Regions from separate parts of the Streptomyces flavofungini genome, predicted to be linked through region 3. Evidence: riboswitches for the same ligand, from Rfam matches in the RefSeq annotation. Region 3 holds a riboswitch; each other region holds the start of a gene.
The links. A riboswitch is a leader RNA that binds a small molecule or an ion and turns the genes downstream of it on or off. The one in region 3 is predicted to bind cyclic di-AMP.

Region 1 (5,813 bases), 5.5 Mb from region 3:
GTGGAAGCCCGGCACGGGGCTCGTGGAGCCGACCGGGAGGGCCGACGCCGCGCTGGTCACCCACCTGCACCGCGACCACACCGACGCCTCCGCGCTCGCGGACGTGCTGACGCCGGGGGCGCCGGTGCTGCGACCGGCGCCCGGGTACGGCGACGAGGTGGACAACGTGACCACGCTGTCGGCCGAGCGTGAGCTGGCCCTGCACCGGCTGGCCACCGAGACCGTGGACGCCTGGTGCACCCGTGGTCTCGGGCCGTTCCGTGTCACCTCGGTCCCGGCCGTCGACGGACTGGGCGACCCACAGCTCAACTGGGTCGTGGAGGCCGACGGACAGCGGATCTTCCACGGCGGCGACACGATGTTCCACGGCTCGTGGTGGCTCATCGCGCGCCGGTTCAGCCCGTTCGACGCGGTGTTCCTGCCCGCCAACGGCCCCGTGGTCGACGCGCCGCACCTGCAGCCGCCGAGTCCGCTGCCCGCGGCGATGGACCCCGGGCAGGCGGCCGCGGCCGCGAAGATCCTCGACGCCCGACACGCGGTGCCCGTGCACTACGAGCCGGAGCAACCGGACAAGATCCCGGGCTATGTCGAGGTCACCGACCCGGAGGAGGAGTTCCGCGCGCACGCCGGGCGGCGCGCCCGCGTCCTGGCCGTGGGGGAGTGGCTGGACCTGGCCGACTGAGCCGGTGCCACGGCGTGACCCGGACGTCGAACGGCCGGCAGTCGGTCCCGGTGGGACGGGGATCCGGACCGCGGTCCATGCCCGTGCCGCCGAAGTGACCGGCCGGACGCGCCCTAGTAGGGCCCGTTGACGTTGTCGATGGAGCCGTAGCGGTCGGCTGCGTAGTTGCAGGCCGCGGTGATGTTGGCGACCGGGTCGAAGCTGTCCATCGACGTGCCGGGCAGGCGGTACGCGGCGAAGGTGGGGTCGATGACCTGCAGGAGGCCCTTGGACGGGGTGCCCGCGGCTGCGTTGGAGTCCCAGTTGTTGGTGGCCAGGGGGTTGCCGGAGGACTCGCGCATGATGTTGCGGTGGATGCCCTCGTAGGAGGCGGGGATGCCGTGCTGGGCCAGGATGTCGAGGGACTCCTTGATCCAGCCGTCGAGGTCGTTGGTGTACGACTTCTTCGCCGGGGCCACGGCGGGCTCGGCGGCGGACGCGTTGTCGCGCTCGGAGCGGTCGGCTCGCCCGCTGTCGGCGCCCGCCTTCTGCGCGGGCCCGGCCGCGCTCTTCCCGCCGAGGGTGAGCTTGAGGCCGGGGCGGATCATCGCGGGGTCGTCGCCCAGGGTGGCGCGGTTGTCCTCGTAGAGCTTCTTCCAGCCGCCGCTCAGGGAGTGCTCCCGGGCGATCTTGGAGAGGGAGTCACCCGCGACGACCACGTAGGTGGCGGGTGCGGCGGCGGGCTGGGCGACCGCGGCGGGCTGCGCGGCGGCCGCGTCGGTCGCGCCGAGTACGGGGAGCGCGAGCACGGCGCCGCCGGTGCCTGCGGCGGCGATGCCCCGGCTGAACGGGCTGGACTTGGGGCGACGGTGCTTTCCCTTTGCGGGCATGACACATTCCTCTCCGTCGCCTGCGAGGTGAGCTGTCGGGTTCGGACGGGAGATGTCCGGCCGCACGTGGGCGTGCGACTTCACCCCGAGCCGTTCCGGGATCCGGATCGGCGTCTTACCTGGGTCCCCCGCTCCTGCCGTGCGAAGTGAGTGTGTGGGTGGGGAGGGATTCCGGACAGCGGCAGGATTCGGCGTTCCATCCGGATGGACGGTGACGTTAAGCGAGAAAGCACGGACGGAACAAGGCCGGAAATCAACCAGGAAAAGAACGAGGTCCTCCCCTGGCGGCCGCAATGCCTCACGCCCTTTGATCCAATAGCCCAACTTTCTTTGCGCGGAACGGAAATGCGCTCCATGCTTCCGGGCGGCGCGCAGTCTTCGGCGTGACCCATTTCACTGGAACGAGCCCGGGCTGGAATGCGTCTGCGCGACGCGAGGGAGCGTGCTATTCCGTACGAGCGTCACTCAATGCGGGCAGCGCTTCACGTATGCCATGAATGAAGCGGAAAGTAGATTCTCCGAGCAAATTGGACAAAGTGTCGAGCCTTGCTCGATTGTGCGCTGCGCCGGGCGGGTCCGTGCGCTGCCCCGGGCGGTCTGCGCGCTGCCCCGGGCGGGTCTGGGTCTGCGAGGAGAACGGGCGCTTCAACGCGTCCATGAATGACTCTCGCGATGCGTGTCCGATGTGTGGAAACGGGCCGGGGCGGGAAGGCCACGTTCGTCGTCCACCCCGGACTCGGCCGACACCCCATCGACCGTTCCTGCCGGTGAAGAGCAGCGGATTCAATGCCTCCGCGCCGCTGGCCAGTTGAGAAAGTCACCTCACTCGACGGCGAGGAGAGTCGCCTTGCGGACCGGAATCGTCACGACGGCAGGGCCGGGCGCGGAACGCCTGGCCGCCCGCGCGGAGGAACTCGGCTTCGACAGTTTCTGGGTGTATGACTCACCGATGGTCCACGGCGACCCGTTCGTGAGTCTCGCGCTCTGTGCCTCGTCCACCCACCGGATCAGGCTCGGCATCGGCGTCACCTCACCGGCGCTGCGTGCCGCGCCCGCGGCGGCGGCGGCCGTCAGCAGCCTCAACGCCCTGGCCCCCGGCCGGATCGTCTGCGGGGTCGGCACCGGCAACACGGCACGCCGTACGCTCGGCATGCGGCCCACGAAGACGGCGGAGCTGGAGTCGTTCACGGCGGCCCTGCAGGACCTCACCGCGGGCCGCGAGTCGGACCACCGCGAAGGGACCCGGTCGAGCAGGGTGCGATTCCTGCACGTCGGGCCGTACGTCAATACCGAAGCTCCCGTGGAGTTCGTCGTGGCCGCGTTCGGACTGAAGGCCGCCGCGGTCGCCGGCCGACTGGGCGCGGGATTGATTTCCTTCGGGTTGCACGACGCCGCGGCCTGGTCCGCCCTCGGCCAGGCCCGGCGGTCGGCGGCGCAAGGCGCGGGCAGCGCCGAGAAGGCCCGCTCGTACCTCATGTCCTCCCTGCACGTCCTCGCCGACGGAGAGGACCGCTACGGCGATCCCGTCAAGGACTCGGTGGGGCACATCGCACTGAGCGCACTGATCCTCGGCGCGGAGAACCCCGACTTCCGCGCGACCCTCCCTCCGGAGGAGGCCGCGGCCGTCGACCGTCTTCTCCACCTGCGCGGCACCACCCCCACCGACCCCAGGCTCCACCAGGCGCTCTACCGCAACTACCTGGGTCGCATTTCCCCCGAGGACCGCGAGCTCATCGTGCCCTCCCTGGTGGACAAATTCGGCCTGGTCGGCACCAGGTCCGAGATCGCCGAACGGATCACCGCGCTGGAGAAAGCGGGGGTGGACGAACTCGTGATCCAGCCCGTCGTGGACCCGGAAACCGAAATGGCCGAGCTGGCAGGGCTGTTGGCCTGACGATTCTCACAGGTCTCACGGGTGCGACAGGCATTCATCCGCCCGAAAAGTGTTCCCGCGGAAGCTCGGACCTCGCGAGTACCTTCGCGACTTCCGGTTGGTTTCGGCGCGCTCTGCGGACGGGCCGACCGCAGAGTTACCTTCTCTTCGCCGGGCTCCGACCGGGCCGTGTTGCCCCTCATGCTGGACAACTCGGTTCCGGAACCCGGGAGATGACGTTTCTCGGTCCCCGCTCCCTGATCCCCAGTGCGCAATTGTCTCGCCCGGAATGGCTCGATTCTCGTTCGGAAAGGGGCGGCAAAGGGAGTACTGGTCAGGGGTGTGGATATCGCGTCATGCGCAGGTGGCCCGTCATGTGCGGTCGTGGAGTGTGAGCTGGTAGCCGTCGGGGTCGGCGAAGGTGAAGGTCCGCCCGAACGGGCCGTCGATCGGCGCGGAGACGATGGTGTGGCCGTCGGCGAGCAGGGCGTCGTGAATGGCCTGCGCGTCCGTGGCGTGGAGCCAGATCGCGGCGCCGATGCCGGGCCGGCCGGACGCGGCGACTCGCCCCTCGGTGACGCCGACAACGTCCTGCCGCAGTCCGAGCGCGGCAACACCTGGCACACCTGAGGCCCTGAGCCCGCCGCCTTCGAACTCCCACCCGGGGCACGCACGGCATCGTGCCCCGGTGGTACGTGGCGGAACCCCGGCGGGTCCCTGGTGCTGTTCGCGTAGTACCACGGTCCCGTCCTGACCCGCCTGCTCAACCGTGCACCGCGAGGCCGACGTCACACGAACCACAGGGGCACACCCGCCCCTTCGGAGACGTCGACCTGAAAGGCACCACCCATGAAGCAGCGGACCGCAGCACGTACCACCTCACTCGCGATGGCGGTGGCCGCACTGGCGGGGGCAGTCGTCCCTTCGGCGCACGCTGCGGAGCGGACGGACCGCGGACACGAAGCGACCCGGGCCGCGATGCGTGCGCTGGTCGAGCAGGGGAAGCTGCCCGGAGTCGTGGCCAAGGTCCGAGAGGGCAACAGGAAGTGGTCCGCCACGGTCGGATACGCCAACACCGCCACGGGGCGCGAGCGGTCGACCGCGGAACACTTCCGCGGAGCCAGCACCACCAAGACCTTCATCGCGACCGTCCTGCTCCAACTGGAGGCGGAGCGGAAGCTGAACCTGGACGACAGCGTCGAGGCATGGCTGCCGGGCCTGGTCCAGGGCAACGGGTACGACGGCGCCAAGATCACCCTGCGCAGACTGCTCAACCACACGAGCGGCATCGCCAACTACACCGACGACCCCACCATCGCCCACAACTCCACCGGCCCCGGCTTCCCGGCCCACCGGTACGACACCTACACCCCCGAAGAACTCGTGGCGGCCGCCCTCAAGCAGCCGCCGCACCCCGACCCGGAGAAGTCGCCGCTGTACTCGAACACCAACTACGTGATCGCCGGGATGGTCATCGAGAAGGCGACGGGCCGCAGTTACGCGCAGGAGGTCACCCGGCGCATCATCGACCCGCTGAAGCTGCGCGGGACGTCGTTCCCCGGGACGGATCCCCGGATGCCGAAACCGCACCCCGTCGCATACTCCCGGCTCCACCAGGAAGCCCCCGACGCCGAAGTGGTCGACGCCACCGAGCAGAACATGACCTGGCTGGGCGCGGCAGGGGACATCATCTCCACCCCCGGCGACCTCAACCGCTTCCAACGCGCCCTGATGCGCGGCGCGTTGCTGCCGCGAGCCCAGATGAAGGAGATGCTCCACGAGGTACCGGACGGCGAGGTCTTCGGATACGGCCTCGGCGTCGAGTTCGCGAAGCTGTCCTGCGGGGTGCGGGTGGTGGGCAAGACCGGGCGCACGAACGGCTCGCTCTCGGCGATGGTCGGCACGGCGGACGGCAAGCACCAGCTGACGTTCAACATCAACGGCGACTGGCTGCCGAACAGCTCGCTCTACACCAACGTGATCGAGGCCGAGTTCTGCGGCAAGATCCCGGCACGGGCCGGGCAGGAGTGGCGCCGAGGTTCAGGATCCTGACGTGGCGCGATGACGTCGCCCCGCCGGCAGGGGGTGCGGGCGGGGCGCTCGCAGCCAGGCAGAACGTGCGGCTGACCAGTGCGACCAGGAAGGGAACTTGACGCCCGTTCGCTACCAGCTGGTGATGGACTGTGCCGATCCCGACCGACAGGCCCACTTCCGGGCCGCCGCACTGGGCTACGCACTCGCTCCCTCGGCTCCGGAAGGCAGCGGGTACGCCGTGGGCGGACGCGGACAGCGGTTGCCGCCCCGACCACCCGAGCAGAGGCAGCCCGGCCGGGGCCGCACATGCCCGGAGGGGCGGACGGACCGAACAGGGTCCGTCCGCCCCTCCGGG
Region 2 (5,813 bases), 1.9 Mb from region 3:
GGTCCGCCTGGCGGGACTTGAGGTCGTCGAGCGTGCCGTCCGCCTCGGTGTGCAGCTGGTCGAGCTCACGGATCTGGTGGCGGACGTCGGTGACGGTGGCGGCCTGGCGGTGGCCCGCGCGGTCGGCGCGCGAGGCTCGTTCGAGGAACTCGTCGGGGTCGGAGGAGAGCGCCAACTGCACCGACGGGTCGACGGCCCCGGTGCGGTACTGCGCGGCGGCCAGGGCGCCCAGGCCCTGGCGGGCCGTGTTGAGCTTCTCGGTCCTGCGGGCGGCCTCGTCGCGCAGGTCGGTCAGGGACCGCTCGGCCTTGTCGGCCTTCTCCTTGGCGCCGTTGTACTTCTCGGTGGCGACCTCGGCCTCGCGGTAGAGCTCGTCGACCTTGTCCTTCACCTCGCTGGGAGTGAGCCGGGGTTCCGCGTGTCCGGTGCCCTCGAAGGCGGTCGCGGTGGCGGCCGACGCGAGGGCGAGGGTGGCGGCCGTACGGGCCGTATGGCCGCTGAGCGAGCGCTGCTTGGGCTTGCGGTGCGCTGCCACGGAGGCTCCACGTCCTTCCTTGTGGCCGGGGCCCTCACCGGTGCCGCCGCGCCTGATGCCGCTGGAGTGCCGGTCCGACGGCGCTCGCACAGGGGAGCGGGACGCCGTCGGACTTTCGGCGGAGGTGGCCGACTGCCGCCCTGGACGGGGCGGCGGTGGGGAGCCGGTCACCTGGCAGAGGACGCTAAACCTGACCGTCACCGGTTCGTGACCCGATGTGCGCTAACGACGGATGAGTGGCGCCGAGTGAACGGATACGAGCGGCCGTGCCGGGGCGCGGTGGCGGGTTTCGCGGCCCGCGTGACCGAGGTGGCGTTTGTGGCCCGCGTTCCCCGCGGCGGGTGATATGGCCCCGCCCGGACCGAGCCCGGGGCCGGGAATTAGGCTCCGCCCCATGGACGTACTCATCCATCTCTTCGTCGGCCTGCACATCATCGGCATCGCCTCGCTCCTGGGCGGCTTCCTGACCCAGATGAAGGCGATGGGCGAGGGCGCGGCCCGGTTCAGCCCCGCGATGCTGCACGGCGCGTTGACCATGTTGATCACTGGTGTCGCCCTCGTCGGGTTGAACCAGGCCGACGACAACACGGTCAACAACCTCAAGATCGGCATCAAGCTCGCGCTGCTGATCGTGATTCTCGGGCTCGTGTACGTGAAGCGGGACGAGGAGAAGGTCGACAAGGGGATGTTCGGGGCGGTCGGCGGCCTCACGACGGCGAACATCTTCATCGCGGTGCTCTGGACGTGATCAACGTCCGCTGACAGGGGTGACAGGAGGCACAGGAGCGGCAGGAGTGACATGAAAAAGCCCCGCACGCACGCGTGCGGGGCTTTTTCGTACCTCTACGTAGACAGCGGTTTACGCACGCTGCGCGCAGAGGGGCAACGGTTCACGCGGGCCGGACCACGCTGTGGATCGGCATGTAGTAGATCGACTCGACGCGGACGTTCGCGCCCGGCTTCGGGGCGTGGATCATCTTGCCGTCGCCGATGTAGATCCCGACGTGGCTGATGTCGTCGTAGAAGAAGACCAGGTCACCCGGCTTGGCCTGGGAGGTCGGGACGGTCGTGCCGACCTTCACCTGGTCCCAGGTGGTGCGGGGCAGCGAGATCCCCGCGGTCTTCCAGGCCGCCTGCGTGAGCCCGGAGCAGTCGTAGGAGCCGGGCCCCGTGGCACCCCACACGTAAGGCTTGCCCATCTGCTTCTCGGCGAAGGCGATCACCTTCTCGGCCTTGGCCGCGTAGCCGCTGCCCGTACCCGCGTCCGAACCCGAGCCGGACCCCGTGTCCGAGCCCGAGCCCGACCCGGAACCGTTGTCCGCCCCGGAGTCCGAACCGGACCCCGAACCCTGCTCACGCTCCCGCTCGCGTCGCTCGGCTGCCTCCTCGGCCTTCCGCTCGCGCTCCTCGGCGGCCTGCTTGCGCGCCAGCTCGGCCGCCTTGCGCTTGGCGGCCTCCTCCTTGCGCTTCTCGATCGCCGCGAGCCGCGCCTTCTCCTCGGCGGTCAGCTTCGACAGGAGCGAGCGGGCCTCGGTCAGCTTGGTCTGGACGGTCTGCTTGCTCGTCCGGAGGTCGTCGCGCGAGTCCTGCAGCGACTTCAGGCTCTTCGTGGCCTTGGCACGCTGTTTGGTCGCCGCGACCTGCTGGGTCTGGTAGTCGTCGACGGCCTTCTTCTGGCGGCTGGTGAGTCGGTCCGCGAGGTGGTTCTGGTCGAAGAAGCTTTTGGGGTCGTCGGCGAGCATCATCGCGGCGGTCTCGGAGACGGCACCGGTGCGGTACTGCGCGGCGGCGAAGGAGCCCAGCTCCCGCCGGGCCTCGTTCAGCCGGTCCGTGCGCTTGGCGATGTCGTCCAGGAGCCGGTCGGCCTTCTTGCGCTGCTTGTCGGTGCGCTCCTTGGCCGAGTTGTACTTCTGCGTGGCCACCCCGGCCTGCTGGTAGAGGTCGTCGACCTTCTTCTGGACCTCTTCGAGGCTCGGCTTGCCCGGCTCGGCGGGGGCGGACGGCGCGGCGTTCGCGCTCTGCGACAGCAGGGCCACCGACGTCAGGGCGGCGGTCGTGATGCCGAGGGCGGGGGTCGTGCGTACGAGGGCTGAGCGGCTGCGCGGCTTGCGGTGCGACGCCAAAGCTGGCGACTCCTTCCGTGGACCGCCTACCGGGTTAGCTGTCGGGTTCGGGCGGTTGCTTCGGAAGGCTGCCCTACCGTTCCGCACGCCGTACGGAACGGATTCACCCCAAAGAACGTGGTGGGTCCCCGGCTCCGAACGCGTCGGACTCGGCGGAGGCCGCGCGGGACCGGCGGGGATCGCCGGTGGGGGGACGTGCGGCCCGCGCAGCACGCTAGCCAACTCCCGTGGCGCGAGGGAAGGATGATGTTCGATATGCCCGATACATTTTCGTGACTTTCCGAGGCCCTTGGCGCCGCCCTGGCGCGCGGAGCCGGGACCGTGGCACAGCGTGACGGGCCGGGCGCGGAGCGCGGGCGTGGCCGAGAACCGGGCGGGCTCCGGGCGGCCTCGCGGAACCCGGGGCGGGTTGTCAGTGGGGCCGCCTAGACTCGGGAGGCGATGAGCAGCCTCTTTGACGACAGCTTCCTGGCGGACCTCAAGCCCTCGCAGGGCCACGACGAGGAGCCCCCGCCGCCGCCCGAGGACAGCGCTCCGGAACCCATTCCGGACGACCTGTTCCACGGGAAGTTCGACGCGCCCGCACCCCGGGACGCGTACTACCGCGACGGTGCCCCCCGCCCCGCGATCGACCCGGCGGCGCTGCTCGACGGCCTGAACGAGAACCAGCGCGCGGCCGTCGTGCACGCGGGCTCCCCGCTGCTCATCGTCGCGGGCGCGGGATCCGGCAAGACGCGGGTGCTCACCCACCGCATCGCGTACCTCCTCGCGGAGCGCGGCGCGCACCCCGGCCAGATCCTCGCGATCACGTTCACGAACAAGGCCGCGGGCGAGATGAAGGAGCGCGTCGAGCAGCTCGTCGGCCCGCGCGCGGGCGCGATGTGGGTGTCGACGTTCCACAGCGCGTGCGTGCGCATCCTGCGCCGGGAGTACAAGAAGCTGGGCTTCACGTCCTCGTTCTCGATCTACGACGCCGCGGACTCCAAGCGTCTGATGGCCCTGGTCTGCCGTGACCTGGACCTCGACCCGAAGAAGTTCCCGCCGAAGTCCTTCAGCGCCAAGATCTCGAACCTGAAGAACGAGCTGATCGACGAGGAGGACTTCGCCGCCCAGGCCGCCGACGGCTTCGAGAAGACGCTCGCCCAGGCGTACGCGATGTACCAGTCGCGCCTCCGCGAGGCCAACGCCCTCGACTTCGACGACCTGATCATGACGACGGTGAACCTGCTGCGCGCCTTCCCGGACGTCGCCGAGCACTACCGCCGCCGCTTCCGCCACGTGATGGTGGACGAGTACCAGGACACCAACCACGCCCAGTACGCCCTCGTGCGCGAGCTGGTGGGCCCCTCCGGGGAGGGCGGTGACCCTGGCGAGCTGTGCGTCGTCGGTGACGCGGACCAGTCCATCTACGCCTTCCGCGGCGCCACGATCCGCAACATCCTCCAGTTCGAGGAGGACTACCCGGACGCGACCACGATCCTCCTGGAGCAGAACTACCGCTCCACGCAGACGATCCTGACCGCGGCCAACGCCGTCATCGAGCGCAACGAGAGCCGCCGCCCCAAGAACCTGTGGACCAACGCGGGCGCGGGCGCCCGCATCACCGGGTACGTGGCGGACACCGAGCACGACGAGGCCCAGTTCGTCGCCGACGAGATCGACCGCCTCACCGACGCCGGCGAAGCCAAGGCGGGCGACGTGGCGATCTTCTACCGCACGAACGCCCAGTCCCGTGTCTTCGAAGAGATCTTCATCCGCGTCGGCCTGCCCTACAAGGTCGTCGGCGGTGTGCGGTTCTACGAGCGCAAGGAAGTCCGCGACGTCCTCGCGTACTTGAGGGTCCTCGCCAACCCCGAGGACGCCGTCCCGCTGCGCCGCATTCTGAACGTGCCGAAGCGCGGCATCGGCGACCGCGCCGAAGCGATGATCGACGCCCTCGCGCAGCGCGAGAAGATCTCCTTCCCGCAGGCGCTGCGCCGCGTCGACGAGGCGTACGGCATGGCGGCCCGCTCCACGAACGCCGTGCGCCGCTTCAACACGCTCATGGAGGAGCTGCGCACCGTCGTCGAGTCCGGCGCGGGCCCCGCCGTCGTCCTGGAGGCGGTCCTCGAGCGCACCGGCTACCTCGCCGAGCTCCAGTCCTCCACCGACCCGCAGGACGAGACGCGGATCGAGAACCTCCAGGAACTGGCCGCCGTGGCCCTGGAGTTCGAGCAGGACAACAACGCCGCCCAGGGGGCGGGAGCGGAGGCCGCCGCCGATGCTCCCGAGGCCCCGGAGGGCGCCGCGCCCGCCGGGTCCCTCTCGGACTTCCTGGAGCGCGTCGCCCTGGTCGCCGACTCCGACCAGATCCCCGACGAGGACGACGACGGCTCCGGAGTCATCACGCTGATGACGCTGCACACCGCCAAGGGCCTCGAATTCCCCGTCGTCTTCCTGACCGGCATGGAGGACGGCGTGTTCCCGCACATGCGCGCCCTCGGCCAGGTCAAGGAGCTGGAGGAGGAGCGGCGCCTCGCGTACGTCGGCATCACGCGCGCGCGGGAGCGGCTGTACCTCACCCGGTCCTCCCTGCGCAGCGCCTGGGGCCAGCCGTCGTACAACCCGCCGTCGCGCTTCCTCGAGGAGATCCCGGAGACCCATCTGGACTGGAAGCGGACGGGATCCGTCGGCGCGCCCGCGTCGTCCGGGCCCGCCGCCGGGGTCGCCGCCTCGCTGTCGTCGTCGCGCTCCCGCGCGGGCGGCGCCCAGGGCTTCGCCACCCGCCGCGCGTCGGAGAAGCCGGTGGTGTCGCTCGCCATCGGCGACCGCGTCACGCACGACCAGTTCGGCCTCGGCACGGTGGTCGGCGTGAAGGGCACCGGGGCGAACGCCGAAGCGACGGTCGACTTCGGGGCGGAAAAGCCGAAGCGGCTCCTGCTGAGGTACGCGCCGGTGGAAAAGCTGTAGCCCTCACCCGGAGTAAGAGAGACACTCTAGGGGCAACTCCAGCGACGGGGGCTGGAGTTGCACCCTTCGGGGTGCACACCGGCACGGAGGGCTCGCGTCGTGCCTTCAGGCCACGTCGGGTCGAGCTCGGGGTTACGTCGGGTCGAGTCCGTGGCTGCGCAGCCACGACAGCGGGTCTATCGCCGAGCCGCCGCCCGGACGGACCT
Region 3 (5,813 bases):
GCCGCAGCCGGGTCGCCGTGGAGAACCGGTCCTTGTCCCGGACTTTCCCGGCCATGTGTCTCGCCTCCCCAGTACGCGCGTACGTCCCCGCACACGGTACGGGACCGAGTACGGGGACGTACGTACGACTGGCTAGGGCTCAGCCCTTGAAGCGCGGGAACGCCGAGCGGCCCGCGTACACCGCCGCGTCGTCGAGGATCTCCTCGATGCGAAGGAGCTGGTTGTACTTGGCGACGCGGTCCGAGCGGGCCGGGGCGCCGGTCTTGATCTGGCCGCAGTTCACGGCGACGGCGAGGTCGGCGATGGTGACGTCCTCGGTCTCGCCGGAGCGGTGCGACATCATGCACTTGAAGCCGTTGCGCTGGGCCAGCTCGACGGCGTCCAGGGTCTCGGTCAGGGAGCCGATCTGGTTGACCTTGACCAGGAGGGCGTTGGCGGAGCCCTCCTCGATGCCGCGGGCCAGGCGCTCGGGGTTGGTGACGAAGAGGTCGTCGCCGACGATCTGGACCTTGTCGCCCAGCTTGTCGGTGATGACCTTCCAGCCCGCCCAGTCGTCCTCGAACAGCGGGTCCTCGATGGACACGAGCGGGTAGGCCTCGACGAGCTCGGCGTAGTACTCGGTCATCTCGGCGGCCGAGCGGGACTTGCCCTCGAACTCGTACGTGCCGTCCTTGTAGAACTCCGACGCGGCGACGTCGAGCGCGAGCGCGATCTGCTCGCCGGGGACGTAACCGGCCTGCTTGATGGCCTCGACGATGAGGTCGAGGGCGGCGCGGTTCGACTCCAGGTTCGGGGCGAAGCCGCCCTCGTCGCCGAGGCCGGTCGACAGACCCTTGGTCTTCAGGACCTTCTTCAGCGTGTGGTAGACCTCGGCGCCCCAGCGCAGCGCCTCGGAGAAGGACTCCGCGCCGATCGGGGCGATCATGAACTCCTGGATGTCGACGTTGGAGTCCGCGTGGGACCCGCCGTTCAGGATGTTCATCATCGGAACGGGCAGCAGGTGCGCGTTCGGGCCGCCCAGGTAACGGAAGAGCGGCAGGTCGCTCGCCTCGGAGGCGGCGTGGGCGACGGCGAGGGAGACGCCGAGGATGGCGTTGGCGCCGAGCGAGCCCTTGTTGTCGGTGGCGTCGAGGTCGAACATCGCCTGGTCGATCAGGCGCTGCTCGGTGGCGTCGTAGCCGACGAGCTCCGGGCCGATCTGCTCGATGACGGCGAGGACGGCCTTCTCGACACCCTTGCCGCCGTAGCGGTTGGCGTCTCCGTCACGCAGTTCGATGGCCTCGAAGGCACCGGTGGAGGCGCCGGACGGGACCGCGGCGCGGCCGGTGGACCCGTCGTCGAGGCCGACCTCGACCTCGACCGTGGGGTTGCCTCGGGAGTCCAGGATTTCCCGGGCTACGACGACGTCGATGGACGGCACGAGCATCTCCTTCTGGGATGTGACGCTAGGGGCGCATGGCGTGCACCACTGGGGGCGCGGGCTTGCGCATGGCTTGCATGGTCTTCATCGGCCCTGCGTCTCCTGAGCCTAACGGGCCCGGGAGCTTCGGCCAGCCGACCGCCCGCCCCGTGGGACGGCCATCGGGCCAATTCCCTGGGAATCAGGACGGAACCACAGGCTCTTACCGGCCGGTAGCTTCGCCCTGGGCGTACTCGGGGACGGCCTCGGCCCGCTCCGGGACCGGCGGGGCCGCCCCGGACAGCACCTCGCCCCGGTGCGTACGCGCACCGGGGCGAGAAAGACCCGTGGGGACGGGGGTGCTCCGCGGGGCGGAGCGGGGGCCCTGGCCGGACGGACCGGACAGGGCGCGGGTCGGGCTCAGGCTCAGCTGAGGTGCAGCTGCTGGCCCGGGTAGATCATGTCGGCGTCGGAGATGATGTCGCCGTTGAGCTTGTACACCTTGTGCCAGCCGCCCTTGACGTCGTGCTCGTCGGCGATCTTGGACAGGGTGTCGCCCGTCTTGACCTTGTACTCGCCGTCGCCCTTCTTCACGACCTTGCCGGTCGGGGTCTGGACGGTCTTCTTCGACTCGGTCTGCGGGGCGGCCTGCTGCGGCTTCGGCTGCGGCTTGGCCTGCTGCTGCGGCTGAGCCTGCTGCTGCGGCTGCTGCTGGGGCTTGGCCTGCTGCTGGGGCTTGGCCTGCTGCTGCGGCTTCTCGGCACCGCCGCCGTTGTACGGGGCGTTGGTGAGGCCCACGCCACAGCTCGGCCAGGCACCCTTGCCCTGGCCCGCGAGGACCTTCTCGGCGATCTCGATCTGCTGGGCCTTGGAGGCCTTGTCAGCGGTGGCCGCGTACTTCGTACCGCCGTAAGCGGCCCAGGTGGAGGCGGAGAACTGCACGCCGCCGTAGTAGCCGTTGCCGGTGTTGATGGACCAGTTGCCGCCGGACTCGCACTGGGCGACCCGGTCCCACTGGTCGACGGTGGCGGCGTTCGCGGTGCCGGCGGCCATCAGCGGCGCGGCGACGGCGGCGCCGGTGACACCGACGACGGTGGCCGCGCGGGTGGCCTTGGACGGACGACGGTGCTTGCCCTTGCCGGAAAGCAGCATGGATTGATCCCCTCACCGACGCCTGCGAGGTGAGCTGTCGGGTTCGGGCGGGTGAGTGCCCGGCCGTACGGCTTCCGTACGACTTCACCCCTAGCCGGTCCTGCGCGTCGCTCGGCCACTGGCCGTTCAACGCGTGGGCCCGGCGCTTACCTTGGGTCCCCCGCTCCTGCCTTCGGCGCTCGAAGCGACGACTGTTCCCGTCCGGCCGTTGGCAGGATTCGGCGTACCGACCGGCGGGGCCCGCTGTGGCGAGCGGTCACGACCGTAGACAGGCAATCACCGGAATTTCAAAGACGATCAGGGCTTCTGAGACCCATCTCTCACTTGCCTCTCACCGTCTTTAAATCGGACATTCACCCCGAACCGCCGGTCAACTTCCGCCCCGGTATGCCTACTTCCGGTCCGCTTCGGCGGCCTGGCGCTCCCTCAGGTCAAGTCGCTGACCGGGGAGGATGAGATCCGGGTCACCGCCGACGGTCCGCTTGTTCTCGGCGTAGAGAGTGGTCCAGCCGCCGTCAAGGTCGTGCCGGTCGGCGATCTGCGAGAGGTTGTCGCCGGAGCGGACCGTGTAGGTGTCCGCGGGGTCGGCGGCGTCGCGTGCGTCGCGTCCTTCACCACGCGACGCGTGGCGGCCCGCGGAGCCCGCGCCGCCCTTCTGCACCCCGTCGCCCTCGTCGGCGCTGGAGCCGCGATGCCGGCCGGACGGCGAGCCCTCCGAGCCCTCCGCGGACTCGTCGGCGCCCGAGGGCTCACGGCCCGGGTCGGACTCGGCGTCGGGCGAAGTGCTGTCGCGGTCGCCGGACTTGCCGTCCGCCGCGCCCTTCTCGCCCTTCCGTCCGGCCTTGTCGCGTTCGTCACTCTCGTCGGCCGAGCCGCCGCTGTCGGGCTTGCGGTGCTTGCCGGTGCTTCCCCTGTCGCCCTTGTCGCCCTTGTCGCTCGCGTCGGCGGAGTCCTCGGCGCCCTTGTCGGCCCCGTCGGCCTTCTCGCCGTCCTCGGAGCCCTTCCCGTCGCCCTGGGAGTCCTCGGCGTCGCCGGACGGCTCCGCGGGCTTCGACGGCGCGGGCGGCAGGCCCGGGTCGACGTCGGCGGCCGCGCCGCCCTTGCTGAGGCCCGCGGCCGGGCCGCAGTTCGGCCACGCGGAGGGTCCCTGGTCGGCGAGGACCTTGTCGGCGACGGCGATCTGCTGGGAGCGGCTCGCCTGGTCGGCACTCGGCGCGTAGGCGAGGCCGCCGTAGCTCTCCCAGGTCTCCTGCGTCAGCTGCAGACCGCCGTAGTACCCCTCGCCCTTGGCGCTCCACGCGCCGCCGCTCTCGCACTCCGCGACCTTGTCCCACGTCGTGGCGTCAGCCGCGTGCGCACCCGTGGCGCCGAGCAGCGGGATGGCGATGGCGGATCCGGTGACGCCCGCCGCGACGACGATCGCCGGGGCCTGGCGGGGACGGCGGTGACGGCCTTGGCCGGAGAGCATGCACGTGCCTTTCGAGCGACGACAAGAACAGCTGCGACACGTGGTGCCGAGGGGTGCCGAGCCGTCGTGAACGTAGCCGCACTCGAACGTCAGTCACAAGTCGATGCAGCGCAGATCACGTGAAAGTCACAGTCTTGACTGTACGTCAGTCACACGTCGGGCGGCCGTCAGTGGCCGGGCGGAGTGAACGTCACCGGCAGGGTCCGCAGGCCACGCATGATGAGGCCGCCGCGCCACCTCAACTCCTCCGGTTCGACGGCGAGTTGCAGGTCGGGCAGCCTGCGGAGCAGGGTCGCGAGCGCCGTCTGGCCCTCCAGGCGGGCCAGCGGGGCGCCCAGGCAGTAGTGGATGCCGTGGCCGTAGCCGAGGTGCTGGTTGTCGGCCCGGGACAGGTCGAGGAGGTCGGGGTCGGGGAAGCGGGCCGGATCGCGGTCGGCGGCGGCGAGGACGACGAGGACGGGGTCGCCCGCGGCGATGTCCTGGCCGCCGATCCGCAGCGGCTCGGTGGCGAAGCGCCAGGTGGCGAGCTCCACGGGCCCGTCGAAGCGGAGCAGTTCCTCGACGCCGGTCTCCAGGAGGGCGGTCTCCCCCGCGGCGAGGGAGCGTTGCAGCCGCTCGCGCTGCTCGGGGTGGGTCAGCAGCGCGTACGTGCCGTTCCCGATGAGGTTGACGGTCGTCTCGAACCCGGCGAAGAGAAGGATGAACGCCATCGCGGCGGCCTCGTTCTCGGTGAGGTGCTCGCCGTGGTCGGAGGCGCGGATGAGGCCGGAGATCAGGTCGTCGCCAAGGTCGCCGCGCTTGCGGTGGATGAGGTCCGCGAGATAGCCGCGCATCTTCTTCACCGAGCGCGCGACGCCGCCCCGGGGCCCTCCCCCGTGCCGGATCATCATGCCCGCCCAGTCCCGGAAGTCGTCCTGGTCCTCGCGCGGGACGCCGAGCAGGTCGCAGATCGCGTAGATGGGGAGCGGGAAGGCGAACTCGTGGATGAGGTCGGCGGTGCCCTCCTGGGCGAACCGGTCGATGAGCTGGTCCGTCAGCTCCTGCACGCGGGGCGCGAACTCGGCCACCCGGCGCGGGGTGAACGCCTTCGAGACCAGGCGGCGCAGGCGGGTGTGGTCCGGCGGGTCGATGTTGAGCAGATGCGTCATCAGCTCGGCCTTGCGCTCGCCCGGGATGCCCGTCTTGCCCTTCGCGTGCGCGGGCTCGTCGTGGTGCGCCGGGTTCTTGCTGAGGCGCTGGTCGGCGAGGGCCTGCCGGGCGTCGGCGTAGCGCGTCACCAGCCAGGCCTCGACGCCGCTCGGCAGCTCCGTGCGGTGCACGGGGGCGTGCTCGCGGAGCCAGGCGTACGCGGGGTAGGGGTCGGTCGCGAACTCCCACGTGAACAGGTCCGGGGCGGGGGTCTTCGGCGGGGCCGGGGTGCCGTGGGGGCAGGCGGACGGGGCCTTGTCGTGCATGGGTCGACCGTATACGGGGGGCGGGGGCGGGGGCGGGTCAGCGGGAGGCGGGCGGGGTGGGGGGAACGTCGGGGCGTGGGGTGGGAGGGGCGGGGCGACGCCTCTTGGCCGGTTTGTCCTCCCGCTCCGGACGCAGTGTGATCCCGACCCGCAGGACGTTCAGGGCGAAGCCCGCGTCGCGGTGCCCGGCCTCGGCCGCCTCGCGGTACCAGTGGACGGACCGCTCCACCCGCCCCGGCCGCAGGAGCAGCTCGGCCAGGTGGAAGGCGGCCTGCGGGTCACCGGCCTCGGCTCCCTTGGTGAGCCAGTGGCGGGCGCGGTCGCGGTGCAGTTTGCCCAG

Region 1: another riboswitch for cyclic di-AMP. It lies ahead of QUY26_RS00460 (LysM peptidoglycan-binding domain-containing protein); the one in region 3 lies ahead of QUY26_RS23640 (transglycosylase family protein).
Region 2: another riboswitch for cyclic di-AMP. It lies ahead of QUY26_RS14990 (C40 family peptidase); the one in region 3 lies ahead of QUY26_RS23640 (transglycosylase family protein).

What each region holds. Positions count from the first base shown of each region.
Region 1 covers NZ_CP128846.1:89,599-95,411, reverse strand. The annotation lists gene QUY26_RS00465 (MBL fold metallo-hydrolase) at 1-682, shown strand, start outside; gene QUY26_RS00460 (LysM peptidoglycan-binding domain-containing protein) at 796-1,551, opposite strand; cyclic di-AMP (ydaO/yuaA leader) riboswitch at 1,554-1,714, opposite strand; gene QUY26_RS00455 (LLM class flavin-dependent oxidoreductase) at 2,399-3,445, shown strand; partial or broken gene QUY26_RS00450 (VOC family protein) at 3,797-4,033, opposite strand; gene QUY26_RS00445 (serine hydrolase domain-containing protein) at 4,274-5,476, shown strand.
Region 2 covers NZ_CP128846.1:3,694,542-3,700,354, reverse strand. The annotation lists gene QUY26_RS15000 (C40 family peptidase) at 1-535, opposite strand, end outside; gene QUY26_RS14995 (hypothetical protein) at 930-1,283, shown strand; gene QUY26_RS14990 (C40 family peptidase) at 1,426-2,658, opposite strand; cyclic di-AMP (ydaO/yuaA leader) riboswitch at 2,667-2,823, opposite strand; gene pcrA (DNA helicase PcrA) at 3,100-5,607, shown strand; gene QUY26_RS14980 (M23 family metallopeptidase) at 5,740-5,813, opposite strand, start outside.
Region 3 covers NZ_CP128846.1:5,567,979-5,573,791, reverse strand. The annotation lists gene QUY26_RS23650 (FtsB family cell division protein) at 1-55, opposite strand, end outside; gene eno (phosphopyruvate hydratase) at 140-1,426, opposite strand; gene QUY26_RS23640 (transglycosylase family protein) at 1,826-2,551, opposite strand; cyclic di-AMP (ydaO/yuaA leader) riboswitch at 2,556-2,739, opposite strand; gene QUY26_RS23635 (transglycosylase family protein) at 2,943-4,019, opposite strand; gene QUY26_RS23630 (cytochrome P450 family protein) at 4,187-5,473, opposite strand; gene QUY26_RS23625 (zinc-ribbon domain-containing protein) at 5,511-5,813, opposite strand, start outside.